Regions from separate parts of the Haemophilus sputorum HK 2154 genome, predicted to be linked through region 2. Evidence: riboswitches for the same ligand, from Rfam matches in the RefSeq annotation. Region 2 holds a riboswitch; each other region holds the start of a gene.

Region 1 (7,604 bases), on a different contig from region 2:
CGCAAGGAGCAAATTCTTGGGCGAGTAAATTAGGGCAATTTGATATTCAAGAAGCCTCATTTTATGGAGGAATGGCGCCGCCAAATTGTTTACATCGTTATGAACTGATTGTTTATGCGCTAGATACAGAGCTTAATTTATCGTCTGGCTTCCGTTTTAATGATCTCCATTTTGCGATGCAAGGTCACATTTTAGCTCAAGCTAGCATTATGGGAACTTATGATGTTTAGGTAAGCTAACTAAAAAGGCATACACATAAAGTGTATGCCTTAACGTATTTGATATTTCCTGATTACAGGATATTTTTGAACTGTTCTAATGTAGCTTTTGGCCAAACGCTAGATTGTACTTCACCGATGTGTTGTTTACGAAGTAAGAACATCGCTAGACGAGATTGGCCGATACCACCACCAATAGATAGAGGTAATTTACCGGCAAGTAAATCTTTATGCCAATCCATTTCTAAACGAGATTCATCGCCAGTTAATGAAACTTGTAAGCGTAATGCTTTTTCATCCACACGAATCCCCATTGAAGAGAGCTCAAATGCAGTGCCTAACTGTTCGTTCCAAACTAAGATATCGCCATTTAAGCCTTTGTAGCCGCTTTCAGATTCAGTTGTCCAGTCATCATAATCTGGAGCACGACCATCATGTGGTTTACCATCAGATAATTTGCCACCGATACCAATCAGAAATACGGCACCAAATTCTTTACAGATTGCATTTTCGCGCGCTTTGCTGCTTAAATCTGGATAGCGTTTGACTAAATCTTCACTGTGAACAAAGGTAATTTGTTTTGGTAAGATGGATGGAATATCAAAACGCGCTTCTACTGCTAATTCAGTTAAACGAATCGCTTTATAGATTTCATTCACGGTTTCTTTTAAATATTCAAAGTTACGACGACCAGTCGGAATCACTTTTTCCCAGTCCCATTGGTCAACATAAACTGAGTGGGTTGCATCAAGAGAATCTTCATCTGGGCGTAATGCTTTCATGTGTACGAATAAACCTTCGCCTTCTTGGAAACCAAAGCGCGCAAGGGTATGGCGTTTCCATTTTGCTAAAGAATGAACCACTTCATAAGTCGCGTCCGGAATACATTTCACGTGGACTTGTACTGCTTTTTCAATTCCTGAAAGGTTATCTTGCATGCCGTTGCCGACTTCGCTCAGAATTGGGCCTTGAACTTCAATAATGCCGAGTTTATCAATTAAATATTGGGTAAAAGTGTTTTTAACAAAGCTAATTTCGTTTTGTTGTAAGATAAATGATTTTTTCATTGTTGCTTTCCTTTTGATAATTCATTGTCCATTAAAATGGTATGCACGTAATTTAACGGATTTCTTAAAAAACTCAATAGAAATTCAATAAAACTCTTTTTGTGTTATATAATATCTAAAAATAATTTATATTTTTTATATTTTATTTAAGTTTTTACAAAAGTGGAGGAAAATTTGACCGCTTCTCAACTTAATAAGCCTGTGCTCGATGCGTTAGATCAGCATATTTTACGTTCGCTAATTCAAGATGCTAAAACACCATATGCAGAAATCGCACGACATTATGGGGTGAGTGCTGGGACTATTCATGTGCGTGTGGAGAAAATGCGCCAATCTGGCGTCATTGAAGGAACAAAAATTAAGATTAACGAGCGCAAGCTAGGTTATGACGTTTGCTGTTTTATTGGCATTATTTTGAAATCAGCCAAAGATTATGAACAAGTTATTGCTAAACTGAATGCATTTCCTGAGGTGGTTGAGGCATATTACACCACGGGTAATTATTCGATTTTTATCAAAGTCATGACGCATACCATTGAAGAGCTGCATCAAGTATTAGCGGGTAAGATTCAAAGCATTGATGAAATTCAATCGACTGAAACCTTGATTTCTATGCAGAATCCGATTTTGCGTGATATTCAGCCTTAACAAGCGGTTTATTTTGATGAAAGATTTGCAAATGTTAACTTTTTGTTATTGATAATTGTATTTTAATTTGTATTTGCTATTGATTCTATCGAATCTATCGGCTTTTCAATAAAAAGTGAGGGCGTATAATGATGCCATCAGAAGATGAGAGACTGATAAAACATCAATTCATAACAATAGAGGAAACAAAATATGTCAAAAACAATTATCGGCTTAGATAAAGCACAATCATCAGAATTAGCAGCAAAATTAAATGAGTTATTAGCTACTTACCAAGTTTTTTATACCAATGTACGTGGTTATCACTGGAATATTAAAGGCGTGAATTTCTTTGAATTACATGCAAAATTTGAAGAAATTTATACGGATTTGGTTGAGAAAGTGGATGAAATTGCAGAGCGTATTTTAACTTTAGGCTATACACCGAATAATGCTTATAGCCAATACTTGAAAGTTTCACGTATTCAAGAAGATATCGCTATCAGCACTGCGCAAGATTGCTTAACTGGCACCTTAAAAGGTTTAACTGTGTTACTTGAGCAACAACGTGAAATTTTAAATTTTGCTGGTGAGGCAGAAGATGAAGGTACTGCATCTCAAATGAGCGATTATATTAAAGAGCAAGAAAAATTAGTTTGGATGTTCCAAGCTGCTTGCCAAACTTGCCACGCTTAATCGAAATCAATCCCGCCCCGTGCGGGATTTTTGTTAGATAAAAATATGATCTTCATCACACTTTACAGTTTCGTAGCTTGCGAAGTGTGATGTAACCTTTTATAGTTCCATGCCATAAGTCGGGGTGCCGAAAGGCTGAGATAATACCCGTGAACCTGATTCAGTTAGTACTGACGTAGGAAACTTACACCTTATTTTCAACCGTGCCTGCTTTCCTTTCAGTATGATTTCTTTGGAGGAAAAGCATGTCATTTCATTATTTAGAACAAATCCGTCAAACCAATCCACTCATTCATTGTATTACCAATTATGTTGCTGCAAATTTTACGGCTAATGGATTATTAGCGATCGGCGCATCTCCGTTGATGTCAGCCAATGTGGCTGAAGTTGCAGAGATTCAGCAATTTGCAAAAGGGTTATTGCTTAACATCGGCACACCAAATGGGCCAGAAAACATTGAAGCGATGATTCTTGCAGGCAAAGCGGCAAACAAAGCAGGGATTCCTGTTGTGTTAGACCCCGTGGGAAGTGGCGCAACAAGCTATCGCCGTCAAGTGGTAGAAAAATTGCTATCAGAAGTTAAGTTTGCGTTGATACGTGGAAATGCTGGCGAAATTGCGCCTTTAGCGCAAATTCAGTGGAGATCAAAAGGCGTTGATGCAGGTGCTGGCGAGGCTGACTTAGCTGAAGTAGCGAAACAAGTAGCACAACAATATCACTGTATTGTGGCTATTAGTGGTGAAACTGATTTTGTCAGCGATGGTCAACGGGTTGCGAAAGTCCAAAATGGGACACCGCTATTTCCTAAAATTACTGGTTCTGGCTGTTTGCTCGGTGCAGTCTGTGCTGCCTTTTTAAGTGTTGCACCAGCATCTGCTTATTTTGATGCCGTGGTGGAAGCAACAACGGTATATGCTGTTGCGGGAGAATTCGCTGCCCGTACTTTAAATCGCACACAAACAGGGGCTTTTGCGGTGAAATTTTTAGATCAGTTAGCTGAAATCAACATGACTTTGGCTGAGCAACAAGGGAGAGTCATTTATGCGTAATTATCCTCAAGCTTTAACTATTGCAGGTTCAGATAGTGGTGGCGGTGCTGGGATTCAGGCGGATTTAAAAACCTTCCAAATGCGAAAAGTGTTTGGCACTAGCGTCATTACTGCTGTGACGGCACAAAACAGTACTGGTGTGTTTGATATTCATGCAATTCCGCTTTCAACGATTGAAAGTCAGCTTAAGGGAGTCGCAAGCGATTTTGATATTCGCGCCTTTAAAATTGGCATGTTAGGCACCGCTGAAACAATAGAATGTGTAGCCGCATTCTTGCAAGCTCGTCCATTTGGGCAGTTAGTGCTAGATCCTGTGATGATTGCCAAAGGTGGGCAACCTTTGTTACCCAATAGCGCAGTAGCTGCACTTAAGCAGCATTTGTTGCCATTAGCTGATGTAATTACTCCAAACCTGCCAGAAGCTTATGCGCTCACAGGCGTGGAGATCGTCGATTGCAAAAGTGCGGAAAAATCTGCCCGCTTGTTACAAGCACAAGGGGTGAAAAATGTGGTAATTAAAGGAGGGCATCTACAAGATTCGCATAGTGAGATTTGTTTTGATTATGTATTTAGCGAGTCTGGCGATTTCACTTTACAAAGCCCGCGTTTTGATACTCCGCATACTCATGGCACAGGCTGTACTTTTTCTGCTTGTATCACGGCAGAATTGGCGAAAGGCTACTCATTAGATACCGCAATTCGCACGGCGAAAGCTTATATTACGGCAGCCATTAGCCATCCGTTAAATATTGGACACGGCCATGGGCCGACTAACCATTGGGCATATCAAGATGAATAAAATGAAAACTATTTTGCCAGTCTATTTTATCGCTGGCACGCAAGATGTACGTCATTTAAGTGGCGACCCTGCACAGAATTTATTGTCTGTGCTGAAGCAGGCTTTGGAAGCAGGAATTACTTGTTTTCAATTTCGCGATAAAGGCGAACATTCGTTGGCTAATCAACCTATTGCGCAAAAAGCGCTCGCGCAGCAATGTCAGGCATTATGCCGTACTTTTAATGTACCGTTTGTGATAAACGACGATGTAGCATTAGCACTTGAGTTAGCCGCAGATGGTGTTCATGTGGGGCAAGGTGATATGCCGATAGAAACAGTGCTTGCTCGCACGCAAGGAAAAATGTTCGTAGGGCTTTCAACGCATTCATTAGAACAAGCGCAACTGGCGCAAGCCAATCCTCACATTGACTATATCGGGGTGGGTCCAATTTTTCCAACGCAATCGAAGAAAGACCAAGATCCCGATGTTGGGCTTGATTTTGTCGCCTATTTACGCCAAGCGGGGATAACGAAACCGATTGTCGCAATTGGGGGAGTGAATGCAGAGTCTGCTCCGTGTTTATTAGGCGATGGCGCAGATGGTGTTGCTGTCATTTCAGCTATTGCGCAAGCAAGCGATATTGCTGCAGTCGTTAAGTCATTGAAAGGCTAACAGTGGCAATTTTAGATACAGAAAAGGGGCGGAAATCCGCCCCTGATTGTTTGACAAGCGGTCAATTACAATAAAATATTTGCAAATAATAGACCGAAGGCTAAACAGAATGCCATGCTTAATAAGCCTGGTAACATAAAGCTGTGGTTGAAAATGTATTTACCGATTCTGGTTGTACCGGTGGTATCAAAGTCGATAGATGCAATAATCGGACCATAGTTTGGAACGAAGAAGTAACCATTTACTGCCACAAACACCCCAATTAAAACAGGTGCTGGAATACCTAATGAAATACCAAGTGGGAATAAGGTTGCTACAGTCGCGCCTTGGCTGTTAACTAATACAGAAAGCACAAATAATGCAAAAGCAAACGCCCATGGTGCAGTATGAACTAAACCTTCCACTAAGCCTTTTACTTCAGTCATATGTGCTTGCATTAACGTATCACCTAACCATGCGATACCGAAGATAGCGATTACTGCACGCATCCCTGCATGGAATACAGAACCTTTAGTGATAGCAGTACCATCTGGTTTGCAAGTCATAATAATCAATGCACCGATTGATAACATGATGATTTCAATAGTATGAGCCATACCCATTGGTTTGCCATCAAATACTGGGCGAAGAGAAGGCATTGCACCCATGATTACTACTAATAACGCACCAAATAAGAAGAGTGAAACAGAAACTTTTGCAGTTTTGCTGATTTCGATTTCTTTATTGCTGGTTTGAGAAGCAAAAATATCTGCGTATTTTGGATCGCTTAAACGACGTAAATATTCTGGGTCATCTTTTAATTCTTTCCCCATTTTATTCACAAAAATACATGCAAGGAAAATCCCTAATAATGTAGATGGGATAGTTACCATCAATACATCACCTAAGTGAATACCTTGTGGTTCAAGGAAAGCGACAACTGCTACAACCGCTGCTGCAATAGGACTTGCTACAATCGCAAATTGTGATGCGATTACTGCCATAGAAAGTGGACGTTCTGGACGAATACCATTGTGACGGCTCACTTCAGCGATTACTGGTAATACAGAATAAGCTACGTGACCTGTACCAGCTAATACGGTGAAAGTCCAAGTTACAAGCGGTGCAATAAAGGTAATATATTTCGGATTACGGCGTAAAATGTTGGTTGCGAGTTTGATCATATAATCTAAACCGCCAGCAGCTTGCATCGCTGCAGCTGCAGAAACTACCGCCATAATCATAAACATTACATCAATCGGTAAACCTGCTGGTTTAAGTCCGAACCCGAAGGAGAGAATAGCTAAGCCTAAACCGCCAAAGACCCCTAAACCGATACCACCTGCACGTGCACCGACTAAGATACACAACAGGACGATCGCAAATTGCAAGAGAAACATTCCTGACATTATTTGATTACTCCATTGTAAATTAAAAGAAAAGACCTCATACTTATTGATCATATCAACATTAAAAAAATAAATAAATCTAATCATCAGGATTAGATTTAATAAAAGTCAAAAAATAAGGAAAAATATGCAATTTTCTAAAATGCACGGGCTTGGCAATGATTTCATGGTTATTGACGGCGTCACCCAAAGCGTATTTTTGACCGATGAGCTGATTCGCAAATTAGCCGATCGCCATCGCGGAGTAGGCTTCGACCAGCTGTTATTAGTTGAAGCACCTTACGACCCTGATTTAGATTTCCACTACCGTATTTTTAACGCTGATGGCAGTGAAGTTTCTCAATGTGGCAATGGCGCACGTTGCTTTGCTCGCTTTGTAAGCCTCAAAGGATTAACTGATAAGCAAGATATTAAAGTCAGTACCGCAAATGGCAAAATGGTATTAAGTTTGCAAGAAGACGGACAGGTACGCGTGAACATGGGCAAACCGATTTGGGAACCGGCAAAAGTTCCATTTATTGCCAACAAGTTTGAGAAAAACTACTTGTTGCGTACTGAATTGCAAACCGCGATTTGTGGCGTCGTATCGATGGGAAATCCGCATGCGGTGTTGCAAGTTGAAAATGTGCAAACAGCCCCAGTCAATGAGCTTGGCCCATTATTAGAAAATCATGAACGTTTTCCAGAGCGAGCGAATATTGGCTTTATGCAAGTGGTGAATCGTCATCATATAAAACTACGCGTTTTTGAACGTGGTGCGGGTGAAACACAAGCCTGCGGTAGTGGTGCGTGTGCGGCGGCTGCGGTCGGCATTATGCAAGGCGCATTAGATAGCCCGGTACGCGTAGATTTGCCTGGCGGTACGCTTATGATTGAATGGCAAGGCGAAAGCAGCCCACTTTATATGACAGGTGATGCGGAACATGTTTACGATGGCTTTTTAAAACTCTAATTTATCGGTGACAAGCGGTCTGATTTTTGTCAAATTTTGCAAAAATCAGACCGCTTGTATTATTCAGAAAAAGTGAGATTAAATTATAAAAACATGGTGCTCAAATTTTCGTAAAACCTTGACGAAAATATAGAGAATTTACTATAATACACAACC
Region 2 (7,604 bases):
GTCTTTGTTATTCTTAGAAAGAATGGCATAATAACAAAAATTTTATAGATAAGTGAGGATTTTACGCCTATGTCGGCAAATTATATTGAAGTCCAAATTTTTGGACAGGTGCTTCGCTTGCATTGTCCGCCGGAACAACAGCAACATTTATTAGCTTCTGCTGAGCGTTTAGAAGAGCGCGTAGCGGTTTTAAAAGAGCAATCAGGTATTATCCAGCTTGAAAAAGTCTTGGCAATTGTGGCGCTGAACTTAAATTACGAGCTTGAATTAGAAAAGCAAAAAAATGAAAACAACAAAAACGTGTTAGAAGCTTGTATTCACCAGCTTGATAGTTCGTTAGGGAAATTGAATAATTTAGGCGTAATTGATACGAATCAATAAACTGCTTAAAAGCTGATCGGTTAATTATTTTTATTTTTTTATTGCTAGGAAAAACAGCGAATTTCCGTTATATTAAATCTTGTCGGGGGTGTGCGTAGCTTATTACGTCCCTGAGCCGATAATTTAAAACCTTGAGTTGGACATCTAGTCACCGGTGAGCAAGCTTACCTTGAGTAAGAAGCCTAAAGGCGAATACGTTTGACTCCCTTGAACCTTCTGGTTCAAGGACTACAATAGGTTACGGCACCTCGGACACCATCTGGTTATGAACACTTCATTGGATTCACATCAAGCCTTACGCCAATCTCTTCGGCGTGAAATGAAAATCAAACGTCAACAACTTTCCCCTATAGCGCAGCAACAGGCTAGTCAGGCAATTATTACACCGGCATTAGATTTAATCGCTCACTACCAAGCTCAGCATATCGCCTTTTATTTGCCATTTAATGGTGAACTCTCACCGCTTGCATTGATGGAAATATTGCATAAACAAGGTAAATCACTTTATTTGCCCGTTGTGCATCCATTTAGCTCTGGTAATTTGTTATTTATAGCTTATGAATCAAACGATGAGTGGATTACACATTCTCTTGGCATGCAAGAACCTAAGTTAGATGTTCGAAAAGTGTTGCCTTTAAATGAATTAGACATGATTTTTACGCCATTAGTGGCTTGTGATAAACACAATGGGCGTTTAGGTTATGGCGGCGGGTTTTATGATCGTACATTAAGCCAATCTTCTGCGATTAGTGTGGGGCTAGCGCATCGTTGTCAACAGGTAGAAAAATTGCCGTTAGCAGCTTGGGATGAACCATTAGATCACCTAATTCTCGGTTAAAACATTGATTTTTTACGCCAAAATGGGTAATCTTTTGCCTTTTCCTCCATTTTAAGGCTTAAGAGGCGCGCATGTTTGGGTTTGATCCAACCACTACTACATTCCTTATCTATATTGTGGCGATGATCCTGATAGGATTGATTGCTTACCGAGTCACGAATAACCTTTCTGATTACATTTTAGGTGGGCGCCGTTTAGGCAGTTTCGTTACTGCGTTATCGGCTGGTGCATCAGATATGTCGGGTTGGCTATTGATGGGCTTACCCGGTGCTGTTTATGCAGGTGGTCTGATTGAAGCATGGTTAGCAGTTGGCTTAACGATCGGGGCTTATTTAAACTGGAAATTAGTTGCCGGTAGATTGCGTGCTCATACCGAATATAGTGGCGATGCGCTAACTTTACCTGAGTATTTTCATAACCGTTTTGGTGATAAAACTAAGCTCATTAAAATCCTTTCTGCGTTTATCTTCTTACTCTTTTTCGCTGTTTATTGTGCTTCTGGCGTCGTCGCGGGTGCGCGCGTCTTTGAAAATCTTTTTGGGGTACCTTATGCAGATGCCATTTGGTATGGTGCGGTTGCTACTATTCTTTATACCTTTATTGGCGGCTTTTTAGCTGTGAGTTGGACGGACACGATCCAAGCGTCGCTAATGGTCTTTGCATTATTGCTGACGCCACTTTTTGTTATATTAAGCATTGGTAGTGTAGATGAGATCAAATCCACTTTAGTGTTGGCAGAAGCAGCGAGTGGCAAAAATTATAATGATATGTTTAGCGGCACCACAGTTTTAGGCGTATTAAGTCTCATGGCGTGGGGATTAGGTTATTTTGGACAACCGCATATCGTTGTACGATTTATGGCAGCAGAGAGTGTGAAATCACTTAAAAATGCGCGCCGAATCAGTATGACGTGGATGGTTATCTGCTTAGTGGGCGCGATTGGTATTGGCTATTTCGGCATGTTGTATTTTTTCAAATTCCCAGAAAAAGCCAGTGTAGTGAGTCAAAACAATGAGCAGATTTTTATTGAACTAGCAAAATTATTATTTGATCCATGGACAGCTGGCGTATTGCTTTCTGCTATTCTTGCTGCCGTAATGAGTACACTTTCTGCACAATTATTGATTTGCTCAAGCGCGATTACCGAAGATTTATACAAAGGCATTTTAAGACCAAAAGCAAGCGATCGTGAATTGATTTGGTTAGGTCGAGTGATGGTATTAGCGGTTGCTGGGTTAGCCATCTATATTGCACAAGATCCAAATAGCCAAGTGTTTGGCTTAGTGAAAGATGCATGGGCAGGTTTTGGCTCTGCATTTGGCCCAATTGTGTTGTTGTCATTGTTTTGGAAACGGATGAATGGTTTTGGTGCGATTGCGGGGATGCTAACAGGGGCTTTAGTGGTGTATTTCTGGAAAGATATTACGCTTTGGTTGGCATTGCCTGATGTTTATTCAATGATTCCTGGATTCTTCCTTGCTATTTTGGCAATTATTATTGTTTCTCTGATAACACCAATGCCGAATCAGCAAGTGTTAGAAACTTTTGATAAAGCCAACAAAGCCTTTTTAGCTGAAGAGAAAGCATAATTTCCAATCCCGTTAATAAATTATCAGCAGTTAACGGGATTTTTCTTTTATATTGTTAAAGAGGCATCGTCAGCAATTAGGTTTTGATCTATAATTAATTTCCAGTTGTCGAAAGATAACGTTTTCGTTTTTTCACTTAACTGGACTTACCTAACATGACTCAACAAACTATTAGCACGCCAAAACAAGCGTTTGTCGGTTTACAAATGTTATTTGTTGCCTTCGGCGCCCTAGTTTTAGTGCCACTTATTACGGGCTTAGACCCAAACACTGCCTTGCTCACTGCAGGTATTGGTACCCTTCTTTTTCAACTCTGCACCGGTCGTCAAGTACCGATTTTCTTAGCTTCTTCTTTTGCTTTTATCGCGCCTATCCAATACGGTGTACAACATTGGGGAATTCCTTCAACAATGGGCGGTTTAGCCTGTGCTGGTTTAGTCTATGTCGTGCTTAGCGCTTTAGTAAAATGGCGTGGCGCACAAATCATGGACAGAATTTTCCCACCTGTAGTGGTAGGTCCGGTTATTATCATCATCGGTTTAGGGCTTGCGCCTGTTGCGGTGGATATGGCGGTTGGCAAAAATATGCAGATTGAGCAAAATCTTGCGATTTTAGTTTCTATGGTAACCTTAGTTACCACTGTTATCGTTGCTGTATTCGCTAAAGGGTTAATGAAGCTTATTCCGATTATGTTCGGTATTTTAGTTGGTTACTTGCTTTCACTTTATCTTGGTTTAGTTGATTTTACTAAAGTTTCCGAGGCTAGCTGGTTCTCTATCCCAACTTTAACCACACCACAATTTAATTTAGAAGCCATTCTTTACTTACTCCCAATTGCGATTGCACCAGCAGTAGAGCACGTTGGCGGTATTATGGCGATTAGCTCGGTAACGGGTAAAAACTTCTTACAAAAACCGGGGCTTCACCGAACCTTATTAGGCGATGGTATTGCAACCTCGGCGGCATCTTTACTTGGTGGTCCACCAAATACGACTTATGCAGAAGTGACGGGTGCTGTAATGCTCACTAAAAACTTTAACCCGAAAATCATGACTTGGGCAGCTTGTTGGGCGATTGCGATCTCATTTTGTGGAAAAGTTGGCGCTTTCTTACAGACGATTCCAAGTGTTGTGATGGGTGGCATCATGATGCTCGTATTCGGTTCTATTGCGGCTGTGGGCATGAGTACACTGATTAAAGCCAAAGTGGATATGGGTGAGGCACGTAATCTTGTGATCGTTTCTGTGGTCATGACCTTCGGTATTGGTGGTATGTTCATCAATCTAGGTGAATTCTCGCTTAAAGGTATTAGCCTTTGTGCCATCGCAGCGATTATCATGAACTTAATCTTACCAAAAGAAAAAGGGCAGAATGCCTAACAATAATAAGTGATGAAGCGCATCTTGTAGATGCGCTTTTTTTGCAAAAAATTTTTAAAATCAGACCGCTTGTAATGTGAGGTAGATCACAAAATTTAAATGAAAAGTTTGTTTTTGTTCTCGGTTTTTACTAGAATTTTGCAACATATTAGTCGGGGTGCCATAGGCTGAGATAATACCCGTGAACCTGAAACAGTTAACACTGACGTAGGAAACTAAATGATGAAACCATTTCTTTTATTTTCTCCCCTTTTTGCTTTTCTTGCTATTTTCCCTTTGAACGCTTGATGAGGTTGCTATGTTTTGCCTCCAAGTCCAAGGTTTATCTTTGCAATTTGCCGGACAATCGCTGTTTGATAATTTGAACTTTAATGTGAAGCAAGGCGAATGGGTTGCACTTTTAGGCAGCTCAGGCGTTGGAAAATCAACGCTTTTACGCGCAATTGCGGGGCTTGAGCAATCCGCCGTAAGTGCAGGAAAGATTCATTTTGCCCCTCATCTCAAATTAGCTTGGTTGGCGCAACAGGATTGCCTTTTTCCTTGGCTTTCAGTATTAGATAACGTTCAGCTTGCACAACATTTAAAAGGCACAAAAAATGCTGAAAGTTTAGCAAAAGCTGAAGCATTATTAGCTGCAGTCAATATGCAAGCACATATCCACAAGGCTTGTTATCAACTGTCAGGCGGGCAACGCCAACGTGTCGCATTAGCTAGAACCTTGATGCAAGAGGCGGATTTAATTTTAATGGATGAGCCTTTCTCTGCATTAGATGCGGTAACGCGTATGCAGCTACAAGATCTCGCATGTGAGTTGTTGCATGAGAAAACCGTCATTTTAGTGACGCATGATCCACAAGAAGCCATTCGGTTAGCCGATAGCCTCTATATTTTGCAAGGTCACCCTGCGCAAATGCATTTAGTGAGTCAATTAAGTGGCGCGAAACCACATAACATGGCTCAAGCAACCGCTTGGCAATTACAAGAAGAACTGATTGCTAAGTTAATGCAGGAGGCATCATGAAAAAATTAGCTAATTGGCTTGGCTTGTTTCTTTTATTGATTGGCTTATGGCAAGCGGTAGTTTCAATATTTATCTTACCAACCTATCTTTTCCCTTCACCGATAGCGGTTTTTGAGCGTTTATTACAGCACACTGATTTATTGCTCAGCCATGCTAAGGTTACTCTAATTGAAATCGCATTGGGCTTAATTTGTGGGTTTATATTGGGGTTAATTTCTGCTTTATTGCTCACACTTTCACGCCGCGTTTCTGCCTTTTTAATGCCGTTGCTGGTTATCTCCCAAGCAGTGCCTGTTTTCGCGATTGCCCCACTTTTAGTGTTGTGGTTGGGATATGGCATGGCTTCTAAAATCGCTATGGCAGTATTGATTATCTATTTCCCCGTTACGGCTGCTTGTTATGACGGTTTACGTAATACGCCTCAATCTTGGGTACAACTGGCGCAAACTTTACAAATTTCTCCACAGGCAATGTTGTTTAAGGTGCGTTTGCCTGCTGCATTGCCCGCATTAGCTTCAGGCCTACGAATTGCAGTTTCTATTGCACCCATTGGGGCAGTGGTTGGCGAATGGGTGGGGTCTTCAGAAGGGTTAGGCTATTTAATGTTGCAAGCCAATGCCAGAATGCAAATTGATCTAATGTTTGCTGCACTATTTTTATTGTTACTAATTGCGCTTTGCTTATATTTTTTCACTGATTACTGGCTACGCCGATCACTACCTTGGGTTCGTTATATTCATTAAGAGGTTTTATGCTAAAACAACTTATTCAGCAATCGCAGCCTGACTGGCAGCATTATATTGAGCACGATTTTGTCAAACAGTTAGCTACAGGTTCATTACCTGCCGATTGTTTTCGCCATTATCTAAAACAAGATTATATCTATCTTTTTCATTACAGCAGAGCTTTCGCTTTAGCGATTTTTAAAGCAAAAGATTTTGCGCAAATGGAAACACCTCGTAAAGCATTAGACGCTATTTGCCAAGAGATCCAGCTGCATCTTAATTATTGCCAAGAATGGGGAATTAGCGAAGAAGAAATCTTTAATACACAAGAAAGTGCAGCCTGTATTGCTTATACACGTTATCTACTTGATTGTGGTGCAAATGGCGGTTTAGCAGAAATTTACGCTGCAATTACCCCTTGTGCGGTCGGTTATGCTGAAGTTGGCCGTTATATTTGTGATAACTATCCTAGACTGCCGAATAATCCCTATCAAACGTGGATTGATACTTATGCCAGCGAGGATTTCCAACAAGTAGCAAAAGAAACCGCTGATTTTCTTAATCAATGCTGTGCTCATCTTAATGCCGAACAATTACAGAATATCCAAAAAATTTTTACCACAGCCACTCGCCTAGAAATTGGGTTTTGGCAAATGGGGCTAGATTTATCTGAATAATAAAAGGAGACAAAATGAAAAAACGTTACTTACTCACATTGCTTGCGAGCGCCTTAGCGCTAAATAGCCAAGCGGCAGAAAAGCAAAAAATCTCGTTAATGCTTGACTGGTTCGTCAACCCAGATCATGCTGCATTGATTGTGGCACAACAAAAAGGCTTTTTTGCAGAGCAGAATTTGGAAGTGGAAATTATTGAGCCGGCTGACCCTTCATTACCCCCTAAATTAGTGGCGGCAGGTAAAGCAGATTTAGCGGTAGATTACCAACCTCAATTACAAATGCAGTTAGATGAAAAACTGCCTTTAGTTCGTATTGCAACGCTTGCGAATTCACCGTTAAACAGCTTAGTGGTGTTAGAAAATAGTGAAATTAAAACGTTAGCGGATTTGAAAGGTAAAAAAATTGGCTATTCGGTTAGTGGTTTTGAAACGGCTTTACTAGAAACGATGCTTAAGTCTGCAGGGATAAGCCTCAAAGATGTGCAGCTAGTGAATGTGAATTGGTCGCTTTCTCCTTCACTTATCAGCAAACAAGTTGATGCCGTTATTGGTTCATTCCGTAATTTTGAATTGAATCAACTTGCAATTGAAGGGTATCAAGGCAAAGCGTTTTTCCCAGAAAAGCATGGCGTGCCAAATTATGATGAGCTCATTATTGTAGCAAATAAAGATAAGCTGGAAGCACCGAAATATCGTGATTTTGTGCGGGCTTTAACACAAGCGAGTGCTTATTTAAAAGCGCATCCACAAGAAAGCTGGGAGTTGTTTGTCAGTTATAAACCCGCTGAGCTAGATAATGAATTGAATCGTCGCGCATGGAAAGATACGCTGCCTTATCTGACTGAGAAGCCAAGCGCATTTGATTTTGCCACTTATGACAAAATGGCTGAATTCATGCAGCAACAAGGGTTAATCAAAAACAAGTTTGCGGTCACAGATTATGTTGTTGATTTAGCGCCATAACGGTTATTTTTTGGTGAATAAATCAACGTTTT
Region 3 (7,604 bases), 510 kb from region 2:
TATTATTCATGGAACAGACGATCGCCTATTAGTGGTTATTGGGCCATGTTCAATTCATGACCCAAAAGCCGCGTTAGAATATGCGCAAAAAATTAAAGCTATACGTGATAACCCAAGAATTAGTGAGAACTTAGAGGTCGTGATGCGAGTGTATTTTGAGAAGCCACGTACAACCGTTGGTTGGAAAGGTTTGATCAACGATCCGCATTTAGACGAAAGCTATGCTTTAAATGATGGCTTACGCATTGGTCGTAAAGTGTTATCTGATATTAACGATTTAACCGTGCCAGCAGCAGGTGAATTCTTAGATATGATTACGCCACAATATATGGCTGATTTTATGAGTTGGGGCGCAATTGGTGCCCGTACAACAGAATCACAAGTTCATCGTGAATTAGCTTCAGGGTTATCTTGTGCAGTAGGCTTTAAAAATGGTACCAACGGTGGGGTGAAAATTGCGTTAGATGCAATTGCTTCAGCGGAGTCTCAACATCATTTCTTATCGGTAACGAAATTTGGTCATTCAGCGATTGTAACCACGGCAGGAAACCCAGATTGCCATATTATTTTACGTGGTGGCGATAATGGTACGAATTATGATGCAGAATCTGTAGCGAAAGTCTGTGAAAGTATTGCGAAAGCAGGCAGACGACCTCATGTGATGGTGGATTTCAGCCATGCAAATAGCCAAAAACAATTTAAACGCCAGATGGATGTTTGCGCAGATGTTTGCGCACAAATTGCAGGCGGTTCAGACTATATTTCTGGTGTGATGATCGAAAGTCACTTAGTTGAAGGTCGCCAAGATCTGAAAGCAGGTCAAACACTTGCAGATTTAGTTTACGGACAAAGTATTACTGATGCGTGTATTGGTTGGGAAGACAGCGAAAAAGCATTATTCGCCTTAGCTGATGCCGTAGCAGAGCGTCGTAAGAAACGTGCTGAATAATTTAGATTTAATAGGGTGGGACGTTCCCACCTTTTATTTTTATGGTGTGGTAGCACCCAATAGGAAAAAAATATGACTCAAACCATTCTCGCGCTAGATACCGCAACAGAAGCTTGTTCGGTTGCGTTAACGCATTTAGGCAAAGTGACGTATTTAGACGAACTTAGCCCACGTACTCATACTCAGCGCATTTTACCGATGATTGATAAATTATTAGCAAAAGCAAATATTTCGTTACAAGAGGTTGATTATTTAGCCTTTGGGCGCGGGCCAGGGAGTTTTACGGGCGTTCGTGTTGGAATTGGTGTCGCACAAGGTTTAGCCTTTGGGGCCGAATTACCTGTGTTAGCAATTTCCAATTTAATGGCAATGGCAGAGCAAGCTTATCAAACAGAAGGGGCTACCAATGTTATTGCTTTAATTGATGCCAGAATGAATGAAGTTTATTTCGCGCAATATCAACGAACCGAACAAGGCTGGCAAGAACTTGTACCAGAACAAGTTTGCGCACCTGAAAAAGCGATTGAACAATTTATGTTAGGGGATAATCCTACCGTTGTGGGTACGGGCTGGCAGGCTTATTCGCAATTTTCTGAAGAAAAACGACCGCTTGTTGTCAGTGAAATTACACTACCTTCAGCGCGATATATGCTTGAACTTGCTAAAATTGCAATCGCCCAAGGTAAAGTACAACAAGCGATGGAGATTGAACCCGTCTATTTGCGTAATGAAGTAACTTGGCAAAAATTGCCACATAAGCAGTAATTTAGAAATGAGCGAAGGACAAGTTTTTTAAATCAAGGATAAGGCTAAATGAAGAAGTTATTAGGGCTATTGTGTTTCTGCTTATGGGGCTGTAAACCGGCACCGATTTTGCCAGTGAAAGAACAAATTACAGTGAATAATACTTCAATCAATGTCATTTCCCCAGAAAATGCAATACCTGCTGATTTAGACGCACTAGAATTGAAAGAATGGTTAGCTGAACGCCCATCTATGGCAAACAAAGTGGTCAAGCTTTATTTTGAGCCAGAGCAGAGATGTTTTCAAAGAGGAGTCGGTCGTTCAGGCTATCAAAGTTGTCATTCCGTTCTTGAAAAAATTTGTTATTTAGAAAGTTTAGATTTTTATAATGAAAACCTGGCACAAATGGCATTAGAGGATCGAGAGCGTTATATTCGCCAATACTTTAAGATGTTAAAGAACGGGATGGTATATAGCCGACCATCTCAAGTTACATTTAACTTATTAGAAGATGGCGAAGATTATATTGTTTATGAAAGAATAATAGGGGAACGAGGCAGACCTCAGATTCTCGCAACTCTTGCTTTAAACCATTGGCTATTTAATGCAATATGCCAAGATTACTCTGTACCGACTATGGTAAGAGGGAGTGCTTGGGAAAAAATGCAAACCATTTCTTGGGTAAATGCTTTAGTTAAAGAAAATTCCCCAACAGAAACTCCAAAACAGTAAATGTTGAGTGTTTATCTTCATCTTTCTTAGAAATTAGATTGAGCTTTCTCATATAAAGCGCTAGAATTTAGCCGAATTAGTCGGGGTGCGCATTGTCGCTGAGATGATACCCGTGAACCTGAAGCAGTTAATACTGACGTAGGAAACTAACATGCCAATCTTTCATTTTTCTTTTCTATCTACTTACTTTGCTTGTTTACCCTCTACGAGATTCAGTGTTATTGCCATTATTTTGGACACCGAATAAAAGGAGGGAAATATGTCTATTCGGCAAAACAATAATCTAACTCAAGTGGCATCAGCTACTATGATTGGCACGGCCATTGAATATTTTGATAATTATATTTATGCCATGGCTGCTGTATTGGTATTTAATCATCAATTTTTTCATCAAGCGGATCCGCTTTCCAACCAAATTGCTGCACTATCTACACTTGCACTCACTTTTGTTGCTCGCCCATTAGGTGCGTTAATTTTCGGGCATTTTGGAGATAAATTCGGACGAAAAAATACCTTCGTGATGTCACTGTTATTGATGGGCTTTGCAACGATTTCCATCGGTTTATTACCTACTTATGAGCAAATTGGTATTTACGCAACCATACTGCTTTGCTTGTGTAGAATTGGACAAGGCATTGGATTAGGCGGAGAGTGGGGCGGTGCTGCGTTAGTGGCGATTGAAAACGCCCCACAAGAAAAACGCGGTTGGTATGGCTCATTCCCACAACTAGGCGCGCCGTTAGGATTATTATTAGCAAATGGCGCTTTTTTGCTGGTAGGAATTTGGGCTGGGCAAAGTAATTTAGTTGAATGGGCTTGGCGTATTCCATTTTTAAGCTCAATCGTGTTAGTTGCCATAGGCTTGTATGTCCGCTTGAAATTAACTGAAGCACCGATCTTTCTTGCTGCGTTAATCCAAAAACAACCGACACGAATCCCGATGATGACGGTTTTGACCAGCCATTTTAGACCATTTATGCTTGGCATGTTTGCTTGTATGGCAGGCTATGTGTTGTTCTATATTATGATCGCATTTAGTCAAATCTATGCAAAATCTGCACCAACCATTTCAGAAGCGGGTTTTAAAATGGGGCTAGGATTTTCGCCTCAATTATTTACTGCATTGTTAATGGCAAGTGCATTTTCATTAGCGGCTACGATCTATTTATCCGGTAAATATATTGACCGCATTGGGCGTCGTATTTGGATGATTTGGACAACCGTCGGTGTAGCTGTATTTGGTTTAGCTTTACCATGTTTCCTAGAAAATGGCAGTGCTGTTAGCCTATTCTGGTTTTTAATTATTGGCATGGGGTTAATTGGTTTAGGTTATGCACCGCTAGCAAGTTTCTTGCCAGAACTATTCCCCACACACGCCCGATATTCTGGCGCATCGCTAACGTATAACTGTGCAGGACTTTTAAGTGCGAGCGTGGCAACAATCATTACTTTACCGCTAAATGCACATTATGGATTGAAAGGAGTTGGACTTTATTTAGCTGCTAACGCAGTATTGAGTTTGATAGGCTTATGGTTTATGCAAGAAACTAAAGATGTGGAATTAGCGTAATTAGTTCTAAAAAATACAAGCGGTCATATTTGTAAAAAGTTTTGCAAATATGACCGCTTGTTTTATTAACAGGATTATTCTACCCAATGTTTTTTCTTGGTGGTTTTACCAATTCCTGGGTTGAAGCTATTGGTTGGGTCGAGTACTTTATAGAATTTACGCAATTCTGGTTTAGCTTCATAAAGGTGCCCTACGTTGTGTTCTGCTGGATATTGTGCGCCACGTTGGTCAAGCAATTTGAGCATGTCATGCTCTAGGGCTTCACAATCGTAGCCTTTTTTCACAATATAATCTTGGTGGAACACATGGCACATAAAGTGACCGTAATAGAGCTTATGGCTAATTTTGTTATCAATTTCTGGCGGAAGAACTTCAAACCATTCATTATCATTACGGCGAAGCGCAACGTCTAATGCCACGATTTCTTCCACTTCTTTTTCATGAATAGCGCGATAGCGAATTGCTGCACTTGCAACTGCGAAACGATGCAACATGGCTGCTTGGGTTTCTTCGGCGTTACATTCAAAATATCCGCCTTTAGTGGCATCACTAAAATAAGTTTTTAAGAATTCACGCGCTTCTTGTACGCCTTTTCCTCCCATTTTCACGATTAAATGGTGTTCATATTTATCGCGATATGTCCACAAGCTTTTTGGCAGATGTTCTGGCATCGCTTTTGATAAGAGTTGCATAAATTTATCGCTTAAATGGTGTGGTAAGAACGAGAATTTTTTCGCAATACGATCAACATTAGCTTTCAATGCAAAGAGTTTCGGTAACCAGTGTGTACCGAATTTTTTAATCACCCAGAAGGTATCTTTTCCATAACGTGCTGCCACATCAAAAGCATCACGATGAATGTATTCGCCTGAAATCGGTAGCACTTCAAAATTGGCTAACATATGGCGGCGAATGTCGTTAAGTGTTTGAATTTGGTTTGTGCCGATGTAGAACACCGCCGTATTTTTCTCTAATGGGAAAGTATCTAAACGCACGGCAAAAACAGCCAGTTTTCCTGCAGAGCCGGATGATTCATAGTGACGGCTTGGGTCTGCATTAAAGCGCGCAGGGCTATCTTCATCTACTTTACGAACATGGTTGCAGTAGTGATGGTCATGGCCTTTTCCGCAATCTCTTTGAATATCTTTGCGTTGGTAGTGGTGACCTTGTAAGTTCGTTAAAATTTCTTCTGGGGTTTCGCCTAAATCAATACCTAAATGGTTTTTAAGTTCTAATTCGCCATTTTCATTTAATTGAGCAAAGAGTGCCATTTCGGTATAAGCTGGCCCACGTTGTACTAAAGCTCCGCCAGAGTTATTACAAATCCCACCGATAACGGAAGCACCAATACAAGAAGAACCAATAACTGAGTGAGGCTCTCTTTCGTGCGGTTTTAATAAATTTTCTAATTCATTGAGGGTTGAGCCAGGGAAACAGACAACTTGTTCGGCATCGTTAATGAGTTGAATGTCTTTCATTAACATGGTGTTGATGATAACAATATCACGATCATAATCGTTCCCGCTAGGCGTTGAACCCCCTGTTAAGCCCGTATTTGCAGCTTGGTTAATTACAATCACATCATGCGCCACACAGGCTTTTAGCACGTTCCAGAATTCTAATAATGTAGCAGGTCTCACAACCGCAATCGCGTTACCTGTGCCAAAACGATAACCACTGCGATAAGCCTCATTTTTTGCCGCATCCGTAATAATATGTGCGTGACCGACAATGTCGGTTAATTGAGAAATAAGTTGTTGGGTTGACATAATAAATCGCCCTTTATTTGAGTTGGGTTAGAAAATCAAGCAGTTATGCTAACAAAATCAAGAATTAAAAAATGTGAGATAAATCACACAATCAATAAAAAATAAATAAAAGTAAAACCGTGATTTTTGCAAAAACGCCATGAAATTCGACCGCTTTCGCTTTAAAAAAGCGTGATTCTCTACTACAATCCTGAGCCTAAGAAAAATAAAAAGGACACATTATGCAATTTATCAACATCGCAAATGAGGGCGTAAAATCGCTTTCTCCATACCAAGCCGGCAAACCAATTGAAGAATTAGAACGAGAGCTTGGCATTTCTAACATCATTAAACTGGCTTCAAACGAAAATCCGTTTGGCTTTCCTGAAAGCGCTAAACAAGCGATTATGAGTCAATTAAATGATCTTACTCGTTACCCTGATGCCAATGGCTTTGAATTGAAAAAGACGATTGCGCAAAAATTTCATATTGAACCCAATCAAATTACATTGGGTAATGGATCCAATGATTTATTAGAACTATTTGCTCATACTTTTGCTAGCGAACAGGATGAAGTGATTTATTCGCAATATGCCTTTATTGTTTATCCATTAGTCACAAAAGCGATCAATGCAACTGCGCGCGAAATCCCTGCTAAAAACTGGGGGCATGACTTAGACGGTTTTCTAGCTGCGATTAACGAGAAAACCAAACTGATATTTATCGCCAACCCCAATAATCCAACCGGAAATTTTTTAACGCATGCTGAGCTAGAGGCTTTTTTAGCACAGGTGCCATCACATATTATTGTGGTATTAGATGAAGCTTATACCGAATTTACCACACCTACTGAGCGGGTAGATAGTTTTGCGTTATTAGCTAAATATCCCAATTTAATCGTTTCACGCTCGCTTTCCAAAGCATATGGCTTAGCTGGATTGCGTATTGGTTATGCTGTTTCAAATGCTGAAATTGCAGACTTATTGAACCGCGTGCGCCAACCGTTTAACTGCAATAGTCTAGCCTTGGCTTCTGCGATTGCCGTGTTAAATGATGATGCTTTTGTTGCTAAAGTCGCTGCCAATAATCGCCAAGAAATGCAACGTTATGAAGCATTTTGTCAGCAATACCAATTAGATTTCATTCCCTCAAAAGGTAATTTTATTACCATTGATTTTAAACGCCCTGCGCAGCCGATTTATGATGCGTTATTGCATGAAGGCGTGATTGTTCGTCCGATTGCAGGTTATGGTATGCCGAATCATTTGCGCATTAGTATTGGCTTGCCAGAAGAAAATAGTCGTCTGTTTGAAGCATTACGCAAAGTGTTAAACCTACAATAATTTAAGCGAGAGAAAAGATGGAAAAAATCAGTTTAAATCCTATTTTGCGTGTAGAAGGCGAGATTAACTTACCTGGTTCAAAAAGCTTATCTAACCGTGCTTTGTTATTGGCAGCATTAGCACATGGCACAACGGAAGTCACCAATTTATTAGACAGTGATGATATTCGTCATATGCTAAATGCGTTGAAATCTTTAGGAGTGAGTTATGAACTATCCTCAGATAAAACCGTATGCACAATAACAGGCGTTGGCGGTGCCTTTAATTGGCAAAATGGGCTTTCACTTTTCCTAGGGAATGCAGGCACTGCCATGCGCCCGTTAGCGGCTGCACTTTGCTTAAAAGGACAACAAGAGGCAGAGGTTGTTTTAACAGGCGAACCTCGCATGAAAGAGCGTCCAATTAAGCATTTGGTTGATGCTTTAATTCAAGTTGGCGCAAATGTGCAATATCTTGAACAAGAAGGGTATCCACCGCTCGCAATCCGAAATACGGGGTTACAAGGCGGCAAAGTGCAA

Evidence for each region. Region 2 has a riboswitch for thiamine pyrophosphate ahead of HMPREF1128_RS06380 (ABC transporter ATP-binding protein). Riboswitches for the same ligand answer to the same signal wherever they lie in the genome.
Region 1: it holds a riboswitch for thiamine pyrophosphate, as region 2 does, so the genes downstream of both, thiM (hydroxyethylthiazole kinase) here and HMPREF1128_RS06380 (ABC transporter ATP-binding protein) in region 2, are expected to answer to the same signal.
Region 3: it holds a riboswitch for thiamine pyrophosphate, as region 2 does, so the genes downstream of both, HMPREF1128_RS03960 (MFS transporter) here and HMPREF1128_RS06380 (ABC transporter ATP-binding protein) in region 2, are expected to answer to the same signal.

Annotation. Positions count from the first base shown of each region.
Region 1 covers NZ_ALJP01000011.1:60,251-67,854, reverse strand. Annotated here, with positions in the region: gene HMPREF1128_RS06975 (YbhB/YbcL family Raf kinase inhibitor-like protein) at 1-230, shown strand, start outside; gene asnA (aspartate--ammonia ligase) at 293-1,285, opposite strand; gene asnC (transcriptional regulator AsnC) at 1,460-1,933, shown strand; gene HMPREF1128_RS06960 (Dps family protein) at 2,126-2,608, shown strand; TPP riboswitch at 2,719-2,807, shown strand; gene thiM (hydroxyethylthiazole kinase) at 2,854-3,657, shown strand; gene thiD (bifunctional hydroxymethylpyrimidine kinase/phosphomethylpyrimidine kinase) at 3,650-4,456, shown strand; gene thiE (thiamine phosphate synthase) at 4,449-5,108, shown strand; gene HMPREF1128_RS06940 (anaerobic C4-dicarboxylate transporter) at 5,174-6,496, opposite strand; gene dapF (diaminopimelate epimerase) at 6,624-7,448, shown strand.
Region 2 covers NZ_ALJP01000009.1:823,839-831,442, reverse strand. Annotated here, with positions in the region: gene HMPREF1128_RS06400 (cell division protein ZapA) at 70-381, shown strand; RNA gene ssrS (6S RNA) at 459-640, shown strand; gene HMPREF1128_RS06395 (5-formyltetrahydrofolate cyclo-ligase) at 647-1,219, shown strand; gene putP (sodium/proline symporter PutP) at 1,291-2,808, shown strand; gene HMPREF1128_RS06385 (uracil-xanthine permease family protein) at 2,964-4,187, shown strand; TPP riboswitch at 4,331-4,418, shown strand; gene HMPREF1128_RS06380 (ABC transporter ATP-binding protein) at 4,486-5,208, shown strand; gene HMPREF1128_RS06375 (ABC transporter permease) at 5,205-5,951, shown strand; gene tenA (thiaminase II) at 5,960-6,610, shown strand; gene HMPREF1128_RS06365 (ABC transporter substrate-binding protein) at 6,625-7,572, shown strand.
Region 3 covers NZ_ALJP01000009.1:313,445-321,048, reverse strand. Annotated here, with positions in the region: gene aroG (3-deoxy-7-phosphoheptulonate synthase AroG) at 1-949, shown strand, start outside; gene tsaB (tRNA (adenosine(37)-N6)-threonylcarbamoyltransferase complex dimerization subunit type 1 TsaB) at 1,022-1,714, shown strand; gene HMPREF1128_RS03965 (hypothetical protein) at 1,763-2,425, shown strand; TPP riboswitch at 2,497-2,587, shown strand; gene HMPREF1128_RS03960 (MFS transporter) at 2,685-3,995, shown strand; gene dld (D-lactate dehydrogenase) at 4,070-5,764, opposite strand; gene hisC (histidinol-phosphate transaminase) at 5,986-7,086, shown strand; gene aroA (3-phosphoshikimate 1-carboxyvinyltransferase) at 7,104-7,604, shown strand, end outside.